Regions from separate parts of the Paenibacillus sp. FSL R7-0216 genome, predicted to be linked through region 1. Evidence: predicted binding sites of a transcription regulator. Region 1 holds the regulator's gene; each other region holds the start of a gene.
What was found. The regulator Rex, encoded in region 1, represses fermentation and respiration genes when NADH is low (regulators of the CRP and FNR family bind a similar motif). The targets are predictions, from matches to a motif close to TTGTGAAATATTTCACAA.
Positions count from the first base shown of each region.

Region 1 (4,391 bases):
AGCTGCTACCAGGCTATGAGCGGCTGGTCATCGATGAGGCGCATCATTTGGAAGATGTGGCCGGCAAGCATCTTGGCATTCATATGAAATACTTTACGGTGGTCCATACGCTGACCCGGTTGTTTAAAGACAGCAAGACAGGGCAGCTGGCTAATCTTCGGAGCTCGATAGATGCGTCGTCCGCGGAGAAAGCTGCGGAATGGTGCGCAGTGATCGATGGCATCTACCCAGTGTTGGTGGATGTGAAAGAGAGCTGGGACAAGCTCAGCGAGCTGCTGTTCAGCTTGATGCCGGATCGCAGCGATGCGGCCCCCGGCGATCCGGGGCAATTCGTATATCGGCTGCTGCCGACCCGAAAGCCGAAGGATTGGGAGACACTGACCGCGCTCGAAAACCAGATTTACGTGGGTCTGGGCGACGTGCTTCGAAAAGGGGATCGTCTCCTGTCCGAGATTCGGGAGGAGCAGGATGATTATGCTGCGGAAAGCCTGCTTACCGATATCAGCGGCTTGTTTAAGGATTTAGCTGGAGAACGGGAATCACTGCGGTTCTTCATGAAGCTGGAAAGCGAAGACACAGTTTATTGGATGGAAGCCAACGGGAATTACCGCAGCCGCTCGCTGCAAATGTACGCGGTGCCGATTGACGTTAGCGCCCAGTTGAAGGAATTTTTCTTCGATCGGAAAAAAAGCGTCGTTATGACTTCCGCGACATTGTCAGTCGATAAGTCGTTTCAATATATGATCGAGCAGTTGGGTCTGACGGAGGCGGCGGAAGAGGAACGGTTGATTACGTCGATGTTGCCATCTCCGTTTAATTACCGGGACCAGGCACTCTTAGTCATTCCGCGTGATTTTCCGAGCGTAAAGGGCAGCGTGGGAGATGATCACTTCATTAACACGTTGGTGCAGTCGTTGGCAGATTCCGCGGTGGCTACTCAAGGCCGCATGCTGGTGCTGTTTACGTCCTACCGGATGCTGAGACAGGTGTATGACCCGCTGAAAGAGTTGCTCTCGGCGCAGGGGATCACCGTCATCGGGCAAGGGATGGACAGCGGTAGCCGTACCAAGCTGACTCGGCGCTTCCAGGGTCAAAATGCATCGGTATTGCTGGGGACGAGCAGTTTCTGGGAAGGGGTAGATATCCCCGGCGAGGCGCTGACAAGTTTAGCGATCGTGCGGCTGCCTTTTCAACCGCCGAACCATCCGCTGGTGGAAGCCAAGAGTGAGCGACTGCAGCGGGAGAAGAAAAACCCATTTATGAAGTTATCCGTCCCGCAGGCGGTTATCCGCTTCAAGCAAGGATTCGGGCGACTCGTCCGTTCCTCGCAGGATCGTGGCATCGTAATCGTTTATGATACCCGTATCCTGGAGTCTTACTATGGGAAGTATTTTTTATACTCTTTGCCCGGACCGAAGATGGAGCATATGCCGATGAATCAAATGGTACCTCGCATCTCGGAATGGTTGAATCCCGAAGCCTAAACCGCTTTATTGATCGCATTGAAGAATAGGGGGAAACGAAGCATGAAGTCAGAAAAAATTTCGGACGCCGTCGTCCGCAGACTGCCGGTTTACCTGCGTTTCTTGAACGAACTCAGCCGCAGGGAGGTCCCCACGGTCTCCTCGCAGGAGCTGGGCCAGAAGTTGGATCTGAATCCCGCGCAAATCCGCAAGGATTTAGCGTATTTCGGCGATTTTGGTCGGAAGGGGATCGGCTATGACGTGGCTTACCTAATCGAGAAGATTCAACAGATTCTCAACTTGGACCAGCAAATTAACGTGGCGTTAGTCGGTGCCGGTAATCTAGGGCAAGCCCTTTCGAATTATAATGCTTATTTGAAGGATAATATGAAAATCGTCGCCGTGTTCGACGCATCGCCAGCAAAGATCGGTACCCAAATCAACAACATCACGATTCAACCGATTGAGGAGCTGGTAGCTACGGTACGAGCGAATAATATCCGTATTGGGATCATAACGGTACCTGACACAGAAGCCCAGCGCGTGGCAGACGAGCTGGTTGCGGCCGGGATCGGAGCCATCTTGAACTTCGCGCCAACGATTCTCAAGGTGCCGTCGGAAGTGCGGATTCATGCGGCCGATTTCACTACAGACCTGCTTAGCTTGGCATATTATCTGGAGGATGGAAAGGAACAAGCCAACGTATGAGTCGTAAATGGTTAATTAAGAACGGGACGTTTGCCGTACTGGAGACCAATCGCCCCGTGATTCATGGATATATGCTTGTTGAAGGCGATTCGATCACCTATATCGGAGAAGAGCGCCCGGAAGGCGTGGAAGGCGCCGAAACGTTTGACGGCAAAGGCTTGTTATTTTTGCCGGGACTGATTAATACCCATGGTCATGCGGCGATGTCGCTGTTGCGCGGTTATGGGGATGACATGGTACTGCAAACCTGGCTGCAGGAGAAAATGTGGCCGATGGAAGCCAAGTTTACCGCTGCTGACGTTTATGCCGGAACGGCGCTGTCCGTACTGGAAATGCTTAAAGGCGGTACGACCACGTTCTTGGATATGTACGATCAGATGGACGAAGTCGCCAAGGTTGTCGAGGAATCCGGCATTCGCGCCGTGCTGATGCGCGGAGCGATCGGGCTATGCTCGCCGGAAGAGCAGGATCAGAAGCTTAAAGAAGCGATCGCGTTTGCCCAGAATTGGCACGGTAAAGCGGAAGGACGCATCACGACGATGATGTCGCCTCATGCGCCATATACCTGTCCGCCGGCTTTCATCGAGAAGTTCGTACAAGCCGCCCACGATCTCGATCTACCGATGCATACGCATATGTCGGAGACACGCGCCGAGGTGGAGCAGAACGTGAACGATTACGGCGTTCGCCCGGTAGAGCACCTACGGAAGCTGGGCATGTTCTCCCGCCCGACGCTGCTCGCCCATGCCGTACATTTGACGGACGAGGAAATCGAGGTCTTGGCTTCTCATGGCGTTACCGTCTCTCATAATCCGGGTAGCAACTTAAAGTTGGCCAGCGGCGTTGCCAGAGTACCGGAGCTCCTGAAGAAGGGAGTCGTGGTATCGCTGGGTACTGACGGTGCAGCCAGCAACAATAACCTGGACATGCTGGAGGAGATTCGTTTGGCCGCGCTGATTCATAAAGGCGTATCCGGGGATCCGACGGCGATTCCGGCTCTAGAAGCACTCAAGATGGGGACGGAGTACGGCGCGAAGTCGGTCTTCTTGCCGAACACCGGGAAGCTTGCGGCTGGCATGAAGGCGGATTTCATCGCCTTGAACACGGAGCAGGCTCATTTTCTGCCGCGAACGGATTTCATCTCGCACACCGTGTATTCTGCTGGACCAAAAGACGTGGAGCACGTTTGGGTGAATGGCAAACAGGTCGTCAAACACGGGGCTTGCCTGACGCTTGATGAGGAGCGTATTCGGCACGACGCTCAAGCTGCGTTCGAGGGACTGCTGGCACGGTAATACGCTAGGATAGGAAAGGAAGAGAAGGTTGAGGAAGCGAACCCAATGGATTCTGCTGTCCATCGTGATCCTGTTGATCGTGCTCCTTGGTCTCCACCGGTTTTATCTATACATTCATGAGGATACGTGGAGAGCCGAAAGAGAGGCCGTTCAACAGGCGAAGCAGGAGACGGACCTGGTCCAGGGAGACGAGGTGTGGAAGTCGGTATGGGATGAAGTCACCTGGGTCGTGCAGGGGGAAGACGAATCCGGACGTAAAATGATGGTTTGGCTCCGAGAAGGACAGGACCCTGAGGTGCGATTGCTATCGGAAGGGAAGTCCGAGAATCAGGTTCGAGCCATCATCAAACAGACGTTGCCGGGTATCCAGGTAGTCCGTCTGCTGCCGGGCATTTACAATAACCAACTGGTCTGGCAGCTGTTCTACAAACAGAAGGACCACCACTATTATCGGTTCTTCAGTTTTACAACGGGCGAACCGCTACCGGAAGTGTTCACCCTGCCGAATCGCTGACGGGTCGTCGTAAATAGAAATATTCCTAATAAACGGTTTCGAGGTTTAGGCGAAAAGCCTGAATGGCGAGACCGTTTTTTTGTAAGGAGGGAAAGGCATGGAGTTGCTCGATCCTACAGGGCAAGAGAATAAGGTGTGGGAAGACTTGAAACAAGCGTTTAACCATCATTTTTCTAGTCCAATCCGGCAGGCTATTCCTATTAAAAGAGGTTGGTTAAATTATAAATGGAAAATTACCACGGATTTCGGTGAATTTGTGCTTAAGCAATATAATAGGGAGCGGTTTAAGTCCTATCGGCCCGAAACGTTGCAATTGGCCTTATCGCAACAAATGCGATTAAGTGAACTTGGTTTTCCGTGCCCTTCGCTTCTTACCTCGAACGGGAATAGGATGCTTGAGTCGGACAGTGG
Region 1 is NZ_CP150222.1:3,018,930-3,023,320, reverse strand. Features, by position in the region: gene dinG (ATP-dependent DNA helicase DinG) at 1-1,484, shown strand, start outside; gene MKZ15_RS13670 (redox-sensing transcriptional repressor Rex) at 1,503-2,171, shown strand; gene MKZ15_RS13665 (amidohydrolase) at 2,168-3,466, shown strand; gene MKZ15_RS13660 (DUF5590 domain-containing protein) at 3,495-3,980, shown strand; gene MKZ15_RS13655 (phosphotransferase) at 4,078-4,391, shown strand, end outside.

Region 2 (4,391 bases), 2.4 Mb from region 1:
GAACCAAATGCCTTTGCGTCGAATCTTCAGGAAGTCGGAGGATAGGGAGCGCAACATCATAACGCTGCCCCCTCCCCGATCACCTGCATGAAGATGTCCTCGAGCGATTTTTTCTTCTGTTCAACGCGATAAACGGAATGTCCATTTTCCACCAATCGTTTGACCAGATGGGCCACCTGGGCATCAGCCATGCCCGGAAACGAGAGGGTTCCGCTCTGCAGCTTGCCGGCTGCGCCCAGATCGCGGGCGATCCAGAGCGCCTCGTCCGGCTCCGATACGACGAGTTCCATATCATGCGCCGATCGGAGCCGCAGATTGTCGATTGTATCCTGAAACACCATCCGGCCTTCGCGGATGATGCCCACTTTACTGGCCATCAGTTCCATTTCGCCGAGCAGATGGCTGGATACCAGTACGGTGATACCGTACTGCTGAGGCATGCTCTTGATCAATTCGCGGATCTCGTGGATGCCGGAAGGATCCAGCCCATTCGTCGGCTCGTCCAGGATGAGCAGCTCAGGATTACCGAGCAACGATGCCGCGATGCCAAGACGTTGCTTCATCCCGAGGGAGAAGCCCTTCACAGGCCGGCGTGCTTCGCTGGTTAACGAGACGATCTCCAGCACTTCGTCGATCCGCGATTTTGGCACCTGCAGAATGCGGCGAATTGCCTCCAGATTATCAATCGCGCTCAAATGGCCGTAATAAGACGGGGATTCGACCAGCGAGCCGATGCGGCGCAGGATGGCCAGCTTGTCTCGTTGCAGCTCGCGGCCGAAAATGTGGATCGAACCAGAGGTCGGCTGAATTAAGCCAAGCAGCATGCGGATCGTCGTTGTTTTCCCAGCGCCATTAGGCCCCAGGAACCCGTAGATGTCTCCTTTGGCGATCTCCAGGTTTAAATGGTCTACCGCGGCGCGGCCACGGTATTTTTTCGTTAAGCCTTCTGTTTGAATGATCATTTCATTCACGATCTATCACCTCGGAAATGATCATATCGTCCGGAGTTTAAAGACATAGACAGAGGAAGTTTAAGATTCGTTTAATTTTATGGACGGATAAATATATATCTTCGTTCCCTCATCCGTGGATACCGTGTCCCGGGTAAGCCCCATTTCCCGCAGCAGCAGATCGACGATCTGCAGGCCTAGCCCAGCTCCTACAGCGGCTGAAGCGGACTCCATCCCAGGGCCGCGGTCCCCGATCACGAGGGCTATAGCATCGCCACGAGGCTCTACTGTAATCCCCGCATAACGTCCGGAACCCGCATGCCGTACGAGGTTCTGGAACAGGTTATCCAGCACGCGGCGGAAGCCCTGGGCATCAATGTTCCAGTAGAGCGGCTGCTCCGGCAACTCGACATCGGCCGTGATCCCGGCCTTCTCCCAAACGGGATACCAGGCGGCGGCACTCTCCCTTACCAGCCGCATAACATCAAGCCGCTCCAAGGACATGGCATAACGCCCGCTGGAGAGCAGGTTATACGATAATAGATGGTCCATCAGGCCGGACAAATCGCTGATTTTGGTCTCCATCAAAGTCAGCGATTGCCGGCCCTGATCACTTAATGACTCTTGGCGGAGCGAATACAAATGGCTCCCCAGCACAGTCAGCGGCGTACGCAGGTCATGCGATAAATGGCTGATCAGGCTCTTGCGCAGTTCTTCTTCCTCGCTTTCGCGCTGGCGGCTGTCCTTCAGTTCGAATACCATGTGGTTAAAAGCTTGCTCCAACCGGCCGATTTCGTCCGGTCGCCCTTCATGGATAAGAGAGGGAAGCCCATCGGGGCCCGGACGGGTCATGCCGGCCTCCAGTCGCAGCAGCCGTTTGCGAATATCGCTGAAGAACAGATAGGACAGCAGCACGAACGCCCCCAGTAGAATCGCTAAAAAAACGCCGTAGAAACGGCTGTCGCTTTGCCGGTCCACATCTTGGATCACCATAAATTTACGCGGGAGCTCCAGTACCATGAAGCCCTGCTTGGCCCGTTCGTTCCCGCCAATGAAAGCGACGACCGTAAAAGGGTCGGCGTCCACGCGTTGCTTCATGAAGGCGATGGTGTCTTCCAGGGACCACTGCTTCGGCACCGTTCCCTGTTCCGGCAGCTGCAGACGGGTTTGTCCGGCTGTGTCGACCCAATACAGCGCGGCGTCGGGATAACGCTTCTTCAGCTCCTTGAGTTTCCCGTCGATGGTTTCGACAGAAGCTCCTTTCAGCCCGGCGGCAGCCTGGTGCCAAGTGGTCTCGATGTCCATACCCGTCCCGTAGGGGCGTTTGGTTTGTTGCCATAAATGTCCCGGATTCATCAGCAAATTGATACTCCAAGACGCGAAAAAACTAACCGGAATAAGAACGGGGATGAAGACAAAAGCGATTACCAGGATCAACACGTATCTCGTGAGCAGCGATTTGCGGAACTTGCGAACCGGACGGAATCTCATGCTCTCACCCGATACCCGATCCCGCGAATCGTCTCAATGACTTCGGGATTCGCGGGATCGCGTTCCAGCTTCTCGCGCAGGTGGCGGATATGGACCATCAAGGTTTTGTCCCCGTCCAGATAGGGTTCATTCCATACCGCTTCGTAGATCTGCTCTTTGGTCAGGATTTGCCCGAGATGGCGCAGCAGGTAGGCAAAAATATGAAACTGTTTACCGGTCAACACGATTTCTTCGCCGGTGTTCTGATCGATGATCCGATTTTCTTTTTCATACACAAGCAAATGTTTAAGGCGCAGCGGCTCCGGGTCGGCGGAACCCCCGCTGCGGCGCAGCAGCACCTCGATCCGGGCCGCCAGCTCGTCGGGGTGGAACGGCTTCGTCAAATAATCGTCGGCGAATTTGAGCCCCTGCAGCTTGTCGTCGATTGAGGTTCGGGCCGACAGCATCAGCACCGGAAGCTCAGGGTACTGCTGCTTTAAACGTCCTCCTATGGTGAAGCCGTCCAAGCCAGGAAGCATCACATCGAGAATGACCAGCTGGCACTCGGCAGCCTTCTCCACGGCATGTTCCCCGCTCTTCAGCCAGGTAACGGCGTAACCGCGCTCCTGCAAATTTGTGCTGACCCATTCGCCGATTTCGAGATCGTCTTCAATATATAGCAAATTTGTTATAGGCATGATGGCATTCCTCCTCCTTCTATTTTGGCAAAAGACGGAGAAAAAAGAAACGGGAGGAACCATGATTCGCTCGGAATATTTGTGATTGCAATCACAAGCCGGCAATTTTCCCTGTGCTACCTTGTTCTTGAGAATGGTTATCAGCGAGAGAGTCGGAAGAGACAGAAGTTAAACCCTATAAGGAGGGACTGGACCATGAGTGAATTGATCAATAATCGGGAGTTTGGCGCTCCGGAACTGAACCGGCGTCAGCAACTGCTGAAAGAAATCATTAAAGAGCTGCATCAGGGCAAGAGCGTAGACGAAGTAAAGGCGCGGTTTGAAGCGGCGGTCGGCGACGTGACCGTCTCGGAAATCTCCGCGATGGAGCATGCGCTGATGGAAGAGGAAGGCATCCCCGTTGAGGAGGTACAGCGGTTGTGCTCGGTCCATACGGCGATATTTAAGGGCTCGATTGAAGATATTCACCGCTCGTCCAAGCCGGAGGAACAGCCAGGCCATCCGGTGCACACCTTTAAGCAGGAAAACCGTGAGATCGAGCGACTGGTCAATTTCAAGCTGCGGCTACATCTCGACAAGTACCGGAAGGAAGCCGGCGAGGAGCTGGTATTCAAGCTGTTGGAGGATTTAAGCCTGCTTCTGGACCTGGATAAGCACTACAGCCGCAAAGAAAACCTGCTGTTCCCGTATTTGGAGAAGTACGGCGTCTACGGACCGACGAAGGTGATGTGGGGAATTGATGACGGAATTCGCATGATGATTAAGGAAACAAAGGGCAAGCTGGCGAACGGCAGCGCAGATCAGGAGACGATCCTCCTGGATCTCGAACGGATCATTAAGGAAGTCAACGAAATGATCTTTAAAGAAGAGAATATTTTGCTGCCGATGGCCCTTGAGAAGTTAACGGAAGACGAATGGGTCAGCATCGCCAGGGAAAGCGAACAAATTGGCTTCTGCTTGACGGCACCGGAGCACGAATGGATTCCGGAGCGTGTGCCGCTTCAGCCTTCAGACAGCGAATCGGGAGGAACTGCGGCCGAAGCCGGGGGAACCGCCCCAGAGGGGACGGCAGTCCCGCAGGGCTTCGTCAAATTCGAAACCGGCATTCTGTCGATGGAGCAGCTGGAGGCGGTGATGAACCATCTCCCGGTCGATTTGACGTTTATTGACGAGAACGATGTCGTCCGTTATTTCTCTCACGGTAAGGAACGGATATTTGCCCGGACGAAGGCGGTCATTGGTCGAACCGTGCAAAATTGCCATCCGCCGCAAA
Region 2 is NZ_CP150222.1:194,360-198,750, forward strand. Features, by position in the region: gene MKZ15_RS00945 (ABC transporter permease) at 1-60, opposite strand, end outside; gene MKZ15_RS00950 (ABC transporter ATP-binding protein) at 57-971, opposite strand; gene MKZ15_RS00955 (HAMP domain-containing sensor histidine kinase) at 1,032-2,441, opposite strand; gene MKZ15_RS00960 (response regulator transcription factor) at 2,438-3,118, opposite strand; gene MKZ15_RS00965 (DUF438 domain-containing protein) at 3,314-4,391, shown strand, end outside.
Region 2: a site for Rex is predicted at 3,198-3,215, ahead of MKZ15_RS00965 (DUF438 domain-containing protein). Genes of this name have one in related genera too.

Region 3 (4,391 bases), 1.7 Mb from region 1:
TTGGGAATCGTCACGCAGAACCGAACGGACGCGCTGTTCACGATGCCTGCAGCAAAGCTGTTGGATCGTGGACAGCTAGTTTCTTTTTTGGAACTGTATCAGGAGAAGATCAAGGGACTTGACCTTCAGGTATCGGCTACTTATTTCGCTACGAGCTGGCGGGTCGTGTGTGCGGCGCTGCAGTACATGGTATCCGTAACGGCGAGCAGGATCCAAATTTCGCTGGAAAATCTAACGATTCAACTCGTGATGGTTAACGGGTTCCCTTGGGTTTATTTTGTGCTGAACGATCAGGCGGAGCAACCGTGGCCAGCGGGGGATCGTACGTCCTGGCAGAGAGGCGAACTCTGCCGTTTTTACGGGGAGGTGCTGCGTCCTGTAATGGAGAGAATCGCTGCGGTCTCAGGGTTGCCGGTAGCCCAATTATGGGGGCAGTTGCCGCTTGGCGTTCAATTCTACGTTCGCTCCCTGGCGGATCGTCTTGAGGATGACATATTGCGTTCTCGGCTCCTGGAAGATTACGAGCTTGTGAAGCAACTGTCAGCAGAGGAGTTTGGTCTGAAGCGCAATCCCTATCTCATCAAAGAAGTGCTGCTTGATGACCCCTATCGGCCGGGTGAAAAATCGCCGATGAAGCCAACCTGCTGTCTGGCTTACCGGACGGAGACGGACCATGGCTACTGCTACGGATGTCCTAAACTCTCCAAGTCGGAGCGGGAGGCTAAATACGCCGAAATACGAAAACAACTTACCTCAGTCCAAGCACAGTAACTCACCCGTAATGACTTTACATTTACATATGATCATCGCGGATATGCTTAGCAAGCAAGCACCTGGCAGTCCTGAAGACAATTCAGGAGGTTCCGACCAGGTGCTTTGTTTTATCCAAAAATCGATCTCCTCAACCTTCCAGCTTATTAACCCCCAAATAGGGAAACCTACAATTTAAATTGTGAAATTTTTAAAAAGTATCTTTTACCTCTTGCAATGTGAAAAATGTCACACTATAATTAGGGACATGAGGTGAAATATTTCACAAGTAAATGGATTTATAAGTGATGAATTTCACAAATATCGAGTTGTTTATGACAAAATACAAAACGAGCAGTGAATTTGGAGGAGGAAGAAATCATGAAAGTAGCAGTTATCGGATGTACCCATGCAGGCACGGCAGCGATCGTCAATACAGCCAAACTTTACCCGGACGCGGAAATTACCGTATATGAACGGAACGACAACATTTCTTTTCTGTCGTGCGGCATTGCGTTATATGTCGGAGGGATGGTTCAGGATCCGCAGGGATTGTTCTACTCGTCGCCACAGCAATTGGCCGAACTTGGTGTAAATACGAAAATGCTTCACGAGGTAGTGTCGGTCGATACGGACGCTAAAACACTTCAAGCTCGCAACCTGGAGACCGGTGAGGTGTTCGAAGATACGTTCGACAAGCTGATCGTAACGACCGGGTCGTGGCCGATTGTTCCGAAGTTCGAAGGAAGCGACTTAGAGAACATCGTGCTTTCGAAAAATTTCAACCATTCCAACACGATCATTGAAAAAGCGCAGCAAGCCAACCATATTGTGGTGGTCGGGGCCGGATACATCGGCGTTGAGCTTGTTGAAGCGTTCCAGTTGAACGGCAAGCAAGTGACGCTGATTGATGCGGAGGATCGCATTTTGAGCAAATACCTGGATCCGGAATACACGGATAAGATCGAACAATCGCTTAGCGAGCATGGGATTGAGTTGGCTTTAGGCCAAAAGGTTACGCGCTTTGAAGGTGAGAACGGCAAAGTGGCTAAGGTGATCACCGACAAAGGCGCGTACGCCGCCGATCTCGTGATTATGTGCATCGGATTCCGTCCAAACACGGAGCTGTTAAAGGGGCAAGTCGACATGCTGGGCAATGGTGCAATCATCGTAGACGAATACATGCGCACCAGCAAGCCGGACGTATATGCGGCGGGAGACAGCTGTGCGGTATTTTATAATCCGACCGGCAAGCATGCGTATATCCCGTTGGCCACGAACGCCGTTCGCATGGGTACGCTGGTGGCTCGAAACCTGGTAACGCCAACCGTGAAGTATATGGGCACTCAGGGCACCTCGGGGATTAAAATCTACGAAGATAATATCGCGGGGACCGGGTTGACGGTAACAGCGGCGAAGGATGCCGGTCTGGAGGCCGAAGCGGTAATGATTACCGATAACTACCGGCCGGAATTCATGCCGACCCACGAACCGGTTATGCTGAAGGTGGTTTACGAGAAGAACACCCGCCGGATCCTCGGGGCGCAAATCATGTCGAAAGTGGACCTGACCCAGTCGATGAATACGATCTCGGTGTGCATCCAAAACGGCATGAAAATGGAGGAACTCGCCTTCGTCGACTTCTTCTTCCAGCCGCATTACAACAAACCTTGGAATTTCCTGAACAGCGCAGGCTTGGGAGCGCTGCCGGAAGTGCCGCAGCGGGAAACCGTTCACGTTTAACGGCAATATTGCAGGCGTAAGAATCCAACTATCCAGCCGGTCAAACGGGGCGTTCGCCTCTTTGGCCGGCTTTTCGTATTGATGTGAAATATTTCACCATATGAAAACGTTATCGTGATCTTTGTTACTTATCCAACATAAATCGGCACGCTACAATAGACACGGATCTACTTATAAAGGAGACTAGAACATGGCTTACTATAAACCTGCGCAAATTGCTGACGTAACCGTAGAAAATGGCATCAAAAAAGCGCATAATCCTTTGTTGACCGTACTTATTCTCGGATTTTTGGGCGGGGCGTTTATAGCGCTCGGTTTTTTGCTCGATATTCGCGTCATCAGCAGCGCTCCGGCAGAGTGGGGTAGTTTCGCAACCTTCATCGGCGCGGCGGTATTCCCTATCGGATTAATTCTCGTACTTTTGGCCGGTGGGGAGCTTTTGACCGGCAACATGATGGCTGTGCCGCTAGCACGGATGGCGGGGCGAATTTCCACAGGGGAAATGTTCAAGAACCTCGTCCTCATTACCTTAAGCAATTTTGTGGGTGCTTTATTCGTCGCATACTTTTTTGGACATGTGGTTGGCTTGACGGCCAGCGGACCTTATCTCGATAAACTGGTTGATATGGCCGGCCACAAGCTGGATGATAGCTTCCTGCAAGCATTTGTGTCTGGCATAGGCTGCAACTGGCTGGTTGCGTTGGCGGTATGGCTCTCTTACGGCGCAGACAACATGAGCGGCAAAATACTCGGCATCTGGTTTCCGACAATGGCCTTCGTTGCCATCGGCTTCCAGCACGTGGTCGCCAACATGTTCCTGATTCCGGCGGCTATTTTTGAGGGCTATTTCTCCTGGGGCGAATATTTAAAGAACTTTGTACCGGTATGGTTGGGCAACTTGACCGGCGGCGCCATCTTCGTGGGAGCGGCATATTGGACTGCTTATTTGAAGGATAAAGGGCAAACGGCTGCTCCGGCTGCCGAGCATGCAACAACACCTTCGTCCGCAACGGTAAGCAAAACCATATAACAGAATAAGCAATCAACAGGCTTTATTAACTGCTTCTCCATTTGGAGGAGCAGTTTTTTTGCTATAGGGGAGAGTATTGGATCATGGTTGGGTGGCAGCCAGGCCAGTACATGTTGTATCGGCCCTTTGCACGATTATCCCGTTGAATCAGTTGACAAAGAATGAGATCAGACGCGCTTGGGGAGCCAATTAGGTGTTGCAAAGAAGCAGATCGATAGGGCAGCATTAGGTAAAAAAGCAGATAGCTAGAGCAGAAAACAGGAAGAGCAGCAGACAGAAAGAGCAGCAGGAAGTAGAGCAGTAGACAGTAGAGCAGTAGACAGTAGAGCAGTAGACAGGAAGAGCAGCAGACGGAATAAGAAGCGGGTAGATAGTGGAGCTAATGGTTAGGGTAGCCAATTGGATTAGATAGATTGTGTAGCTGATGGGTAGAGTCATAGATTGGATCAGCTAGATGATGACAAAAAGGCAGAAGCCGATTGGCCTAAGCCCCTTGGTTCAGGCACCTCATCAGGCGGCGGTCGCCAAAGGCAACTTCGGTTGGCGTGCGATTAGTTGGTAGTAAGAAATGGCTTGAGTCGCCACACACATACTCAGCAATTTCTGATGCATCGTCTTCCTTGCCCCAGGCAAGTGCAACCGGCGGCGTACGGTGTATTCGTTCAGATATGCTTGCAGATACTTTGGTCCCAAAGCTACATATGTACTCTTCAGCGACTCCCATGCGTCTCTCACTACTTTCCGCAGGGGCGAATACAGCTGAAAGGCCAGAGGAAACGAATGAACCGTGGATGTATCGACATCCACATGTTCGTTGATGAAAGCGGAGAGCTCGTGGCGGGTTGCCCGGTTACCCGTTCCACGTTTA
Region 3 is NZ_CP150222.1:4,705,559-4,709,949, reverse strand. Features, by position in the region: gene MKZ15_RS21665 ((2Fe-2S)-binding protein) at 1-771, shown strand, start outside; gene MKZ15_RS21660 (FAD-dependent oxidoreductase) at 1,132-2,493, shown strand; gene MKZ15_RS21655 (formate/nitrite transporter family protein) at 2,684-3,523, shown strand; gene MKZ15_RS21650 (hypothetical protein) at 4,034-4,391, opposite strand, start outside.
Region 3: a site for Rex is predicted at 2,575-2,592, ahead of MKZ15_RS21655 (formate/nitrite transporter family protein). Genes of this name have one in related genera too.

Region 4 (4,391 bases), 190 kb from region 1:
ATGCTGAAGATCAGAATGATCCCCAACCCGACATACGCCCCTGCCAGCATGGCCGACACGAGATACCGTGGCAGACTTTCGTTCATCTTTTCTTTTTTCTTGACGGCCGCTTCCACGATCGCTTCCACGTTTTGCGTAAACATTTGTGTTCCTCCCCCATATGAAGCCTGCCTTGCTTTCAAAAAAAGCGCGGCGACCTCTCGATCACCGCGCTTCAGTTCATCCCGCTACGCTTGCTGCAGCACCGCTGCGGCAACGAAAACCTGTCCCTCTTCCACCTTGACCGGAAACATCGTCACCTGGCCGGTATCCGGCGCTTGAACCTGTCCGGTGGTCAGGTCGATTTTCCAATCGTACAATGGATCATACAGATAATGACCCGAAACGATGCCCTCGGCCAGCGGTCCGCCCTTCGGATGGGGATTCTGGTTTAATGCCGCAAAAATGCGACCATCCGACGTACGAAACACCGCGATCGACTGACCGGCCAATTCCACCACCCGACCGATCTGTGGCAGGAACTCCTCCAAGGCGCCCACAGGGTAAAACGTATCCCCACTCAACTCCATCTTCATGCTTGATAACCCCTTTCGCTTTAGACGCTACATTACAGCTGGTTGCTCATTTCCAACGAATGATACAATTTACCGCGTTGATCATCGTCGTTCAGCACTTTTTGCCATGGATCCGTCACTTGAGTCAAGGCAAATTCAATCCGTTCCATCAACGCCTTGCGGTTCTCGGTGTCGTCGACGACAACCGAGCGAATGTGCTCGAGCCCCATCCGTTCCACCCACTCCGACGTTCTCTCCAAGTAGTTGCCGGTTTCACGGTAATATTGCATGATTGCACCGCACAGCTCGATCAGTTCCTCATCGGTTTTTACCTTGCATAGCGAATCCGCCAAGCGCGCCTTGATCCCGCCATTGCCGCCGATAAAGATTTCCCAACCGCCATCATTACCGACGATACCGATGTCCTTCGTGCACGATTCGGCGCAGTTCCGCGGGCAGCCGTTAACCGCCATTTTGAATTTGGCCGGGAAATCAAGCCGTTCGAATTTACGCTCCAGCAGCGCGCCCATACCCATCGAGTCCTGAGTCCCGAAGCGGCAGAATTGCGAACCAACGCATGTTTTGACCGTACGCAGCGATTTGGCATAAGCATACCCCGACGGCATATCCAGCTCTTCCCAAACTTTCGGCAGATCTTCTTTCTTCACCCCGATCAAGTCGAGCCGTTGTCCGCCCGTGACCTTCACCACTTTGACATCGTATTTCAAGGACACGTCGGCGATTTTCTTCAGGTCTTCCGGGGTTGTTACGCCGCCGTACATCCGTGGTACCACTGTGTAAGTGCCGTCCTTCTGGATGTTGGCGTTCATCCGTTCGTTGACGAAACGCGAAGCCTTCTCATCCTCGTGCGTATCCGGGTAAATCATGCCCAGGTAGTAGTTGATGGCGGGCCGGCATTTCGAGCAGCCTTCCGGTTGCGACCATCCGAGTACGTTCATAACCTCTTTGGTGGTCTGCAGCCCTTTCTCCTTAATTTCCGCAACGATCTCATCGCGGCTCAGCGTCGTACAGCCGCAAATCCCCTGCTTCGCCGTTTGCGTGAAGCCGTCTCCAAGTACATATTGCAAGATTTGCTCCACGACCGGTTTACACCCGCCGCAAGAACGGGTCGCCCCGGTGCATGCCTTAATCTCGTCCACCGTCGTCATACCTTGATTAACAACACAATCCACGATCGTACCCTTGGTAACCCCGTTGCAGCCGCAGACGATTTCCTCGTCGCTCATCGTTTCGACCGAGGCCTTCTTCTTGGCTCCGCCGCCGCAGCAGCCTCCGCCCATCAGCGACTCGTACAATTCGTCGGTCATTTCTGCGCCTTGCTTGATCAGCTTCTGCAGTTCGGCCGAATCCGTGATATCGCCGAACAGCACCGCACCTACCAGCTTGCCATCCTTCAGCAAGATTTTCTTATACGTACGTTTCCAATCGTCCTTGTTCGCGATGACCGTATGTTCCGGCCCGTCGATGAATTCGCCGGTCGAGAAGACATCTACGCCGGAAATTTTCAGCTTGGTCGATACGACCGAACCTTCATAAGGTGGAGTGTCTACGCCGCTGATATGCTTGGCCATCACGTTCCCCTGCTCGAACAGCGGTGCGACCAGACCGTAACAGATTCCGCGGTGCTCGGTGCACTCACCAACCGAATAGACTCCCTCCAGCGAGGTTTGCATGTAGTCGTTGACCACGATCCCGCGATTCACTTCCATTCCGCTGGCCTTGGCAACGGCGACATTTGGTTTGATCCCTACCGCCATAACAACGAATTCCGCCGGAAGCTCCGTGCCGTCCGCGAACCGCAGCCCGCGTACCCGGTTATCCCCTAGCAACTCCGTCGTTTGTGCGCCCATCTTGAACTTGATGCCCTGACGTTCCAATTCCGCTTGCAGCATGCCTGCCGCTTGATGGTCCAACTGGCGTTCCATCAAATCTTCCATCAAATGCACGACCGTCACGTCCATGCCAAGCTGCACTAGCCCCTTGGCCGCTTCCAAACCGAGCAAGCCGCCGCCGATCACGGCCGCCGTCTTATAGGTGTTGACCGCTTGCAGCATTTGCTCACAGTCTGCGATATCGCGGAATCCAACGACTCCCTCCTTATCACTGCCCGGAATTGGCAGAATAAACGAAGTCGAGCCGGTAGCAATCAACACTTTATCGTACGGAACGCGTTGCCCGTTATCGGCCACAACCTCTTTGGCCTCCGCATCGATCCGCTCGACCGTGGTCCCCATATGCAGCGTAATCCCATGTTCTTTATACCAATTCAAATCATTCAATACGATGTCATCCATCGTTTTGCTGCCTTCCAGCACATACGACAGCATGATCCGGTTATAGTTCGGATGCGGCTCGCTTCCGAAGACCGTAATGTCAAATTTCGTAGTCAACTTCAGGATTTGTTCCACGGCGCTGATGCCGGCCATTCCGTTCCCGATCACGACCAGTTTCTCTCTGTCCGTTCCCATATTCGTAATGCCTCCTCCTATAAATACCTAGATCTCTAGTGTCTTTACGATAGTTCAATTTTTAAGTGATGCTCTTAGTATAAATTTAAAATTGCAGATACCTTGTGATTGCATTCACATTAATTGTGAAAGAATACACAAACTTTTGTCATAACTATTTTCATGAACCTATTGAAAAAATCCGCAACCCCGGTTATGACCAGGACTGCGGATTCCATAAGTTTTGTCGAGTACCTACATCTATTTCTGCTTTAAGACAATTTCCACATTGTCCTGTGGCTTTAATCTCATATCCAGCCCCGTATCCAGCAGCTTCTTTCCGTTCACCTTCAGGATCCAATGTTCGTTCTCTTGGGGAGTATACCCGCCGACCGATACGATGGATTTGTTGGTGGGACTAAACTGAACGATGCCGCTGCGTTTCAGAAGATCCCTGACCGTCGTGTTATCGTCGTATTTATTGACGTAATACTTCTTCTTCGGACTGCCCCCATCGATAATCAATAGCAAGGACGCCTGCTGCGGGATCGCTTCAAAGCTATCGACCGTCTTGACATAGACGAGCAGCTTGTCGCCAATCTTCAACTCATGATCCCAGTCGCTGGGATCCAGCTCTTTGTCATTCAACTGCGTTCCCCACTCCAGGGTAGAATCCAGCGACACTTCCCCAACCGATTGGATTGCCGATTGATCCTCCGTGAACCTCACGATCCCACTGCTCTCCAGCGCATGACGTGCCGTTAGCCCAGCCATATAATCGTAATGCAGGCTGCGCGTCACATCGGGGATAAAGGTACCCCCGTCGATCGTCAACGTGATGTCGTGGGGTTGTTCTTTGTCGGCTCTCTGTGCTTCCGCCGGTGCCGGTTGATCCGTAATTTGGCCTTGGGCGCAAGCCGTCACGATTATTGCTATTCCTGCCATCCATCCAACAAGCCATCGCCATCTCTTGTGCATTGCCGCCCCCTGCCCTTCTCGTATCATTGTCCCAACCCGGGCAATAGAATATTCCTTATCTTAAGGATACCGGACAAGGCGCAGGTTCTCAAATTTTATACAAACGGCGGCTCGCGGAAGCGAAAGGCCACTTATTCTGTGTATCGCGGGAATAACACGTTATTTTCAAGATGTACATGCGTAAAGGTCATTCCCTCCAACTCCTCCAGGCGCGCGTAAGTCAGACGGTACGTCGTGCAGGCATGAGCCGGCGGTTGAAAATCCCCGGTGAGCTCGCGCAGCTGTTTCAAGATATTCCCTGCACCGTCATGCTCCGATTCCAAATCGGCAATCGCGCCCTGCAGTTTTTCGAGCACTTCCGGTTCGCGGCCTGCATCCCAGTTGAGCATCT
Region 4 is NZ_CP150222.1:3,205,237-3,209,627, forward strand. Features, by position in the region: gene MKZ15_RS14610 (formate/nitrite transporter family protein) at 1-143, opposite strand, end outside; gene nirD (nitrite reductase small subunit NirD) at 228-575, opposite strand; gene nirB (nitrite reductase large subunit NirB) at 608-3,043, opposite strand; gene MKZ15_RS14625 (hypothetical protein) at 3,284-4,000, opposite strand; gene ric (iron-sulfur cluster repair di-iron protein) at 4,132-4,391, opposite strand, start outside.
Region 4: a site for Rex is predicted at 3,167-3,184, ahead of nirB (nitrite reductase large subunit NirB). Genes of this name have one in related genera too.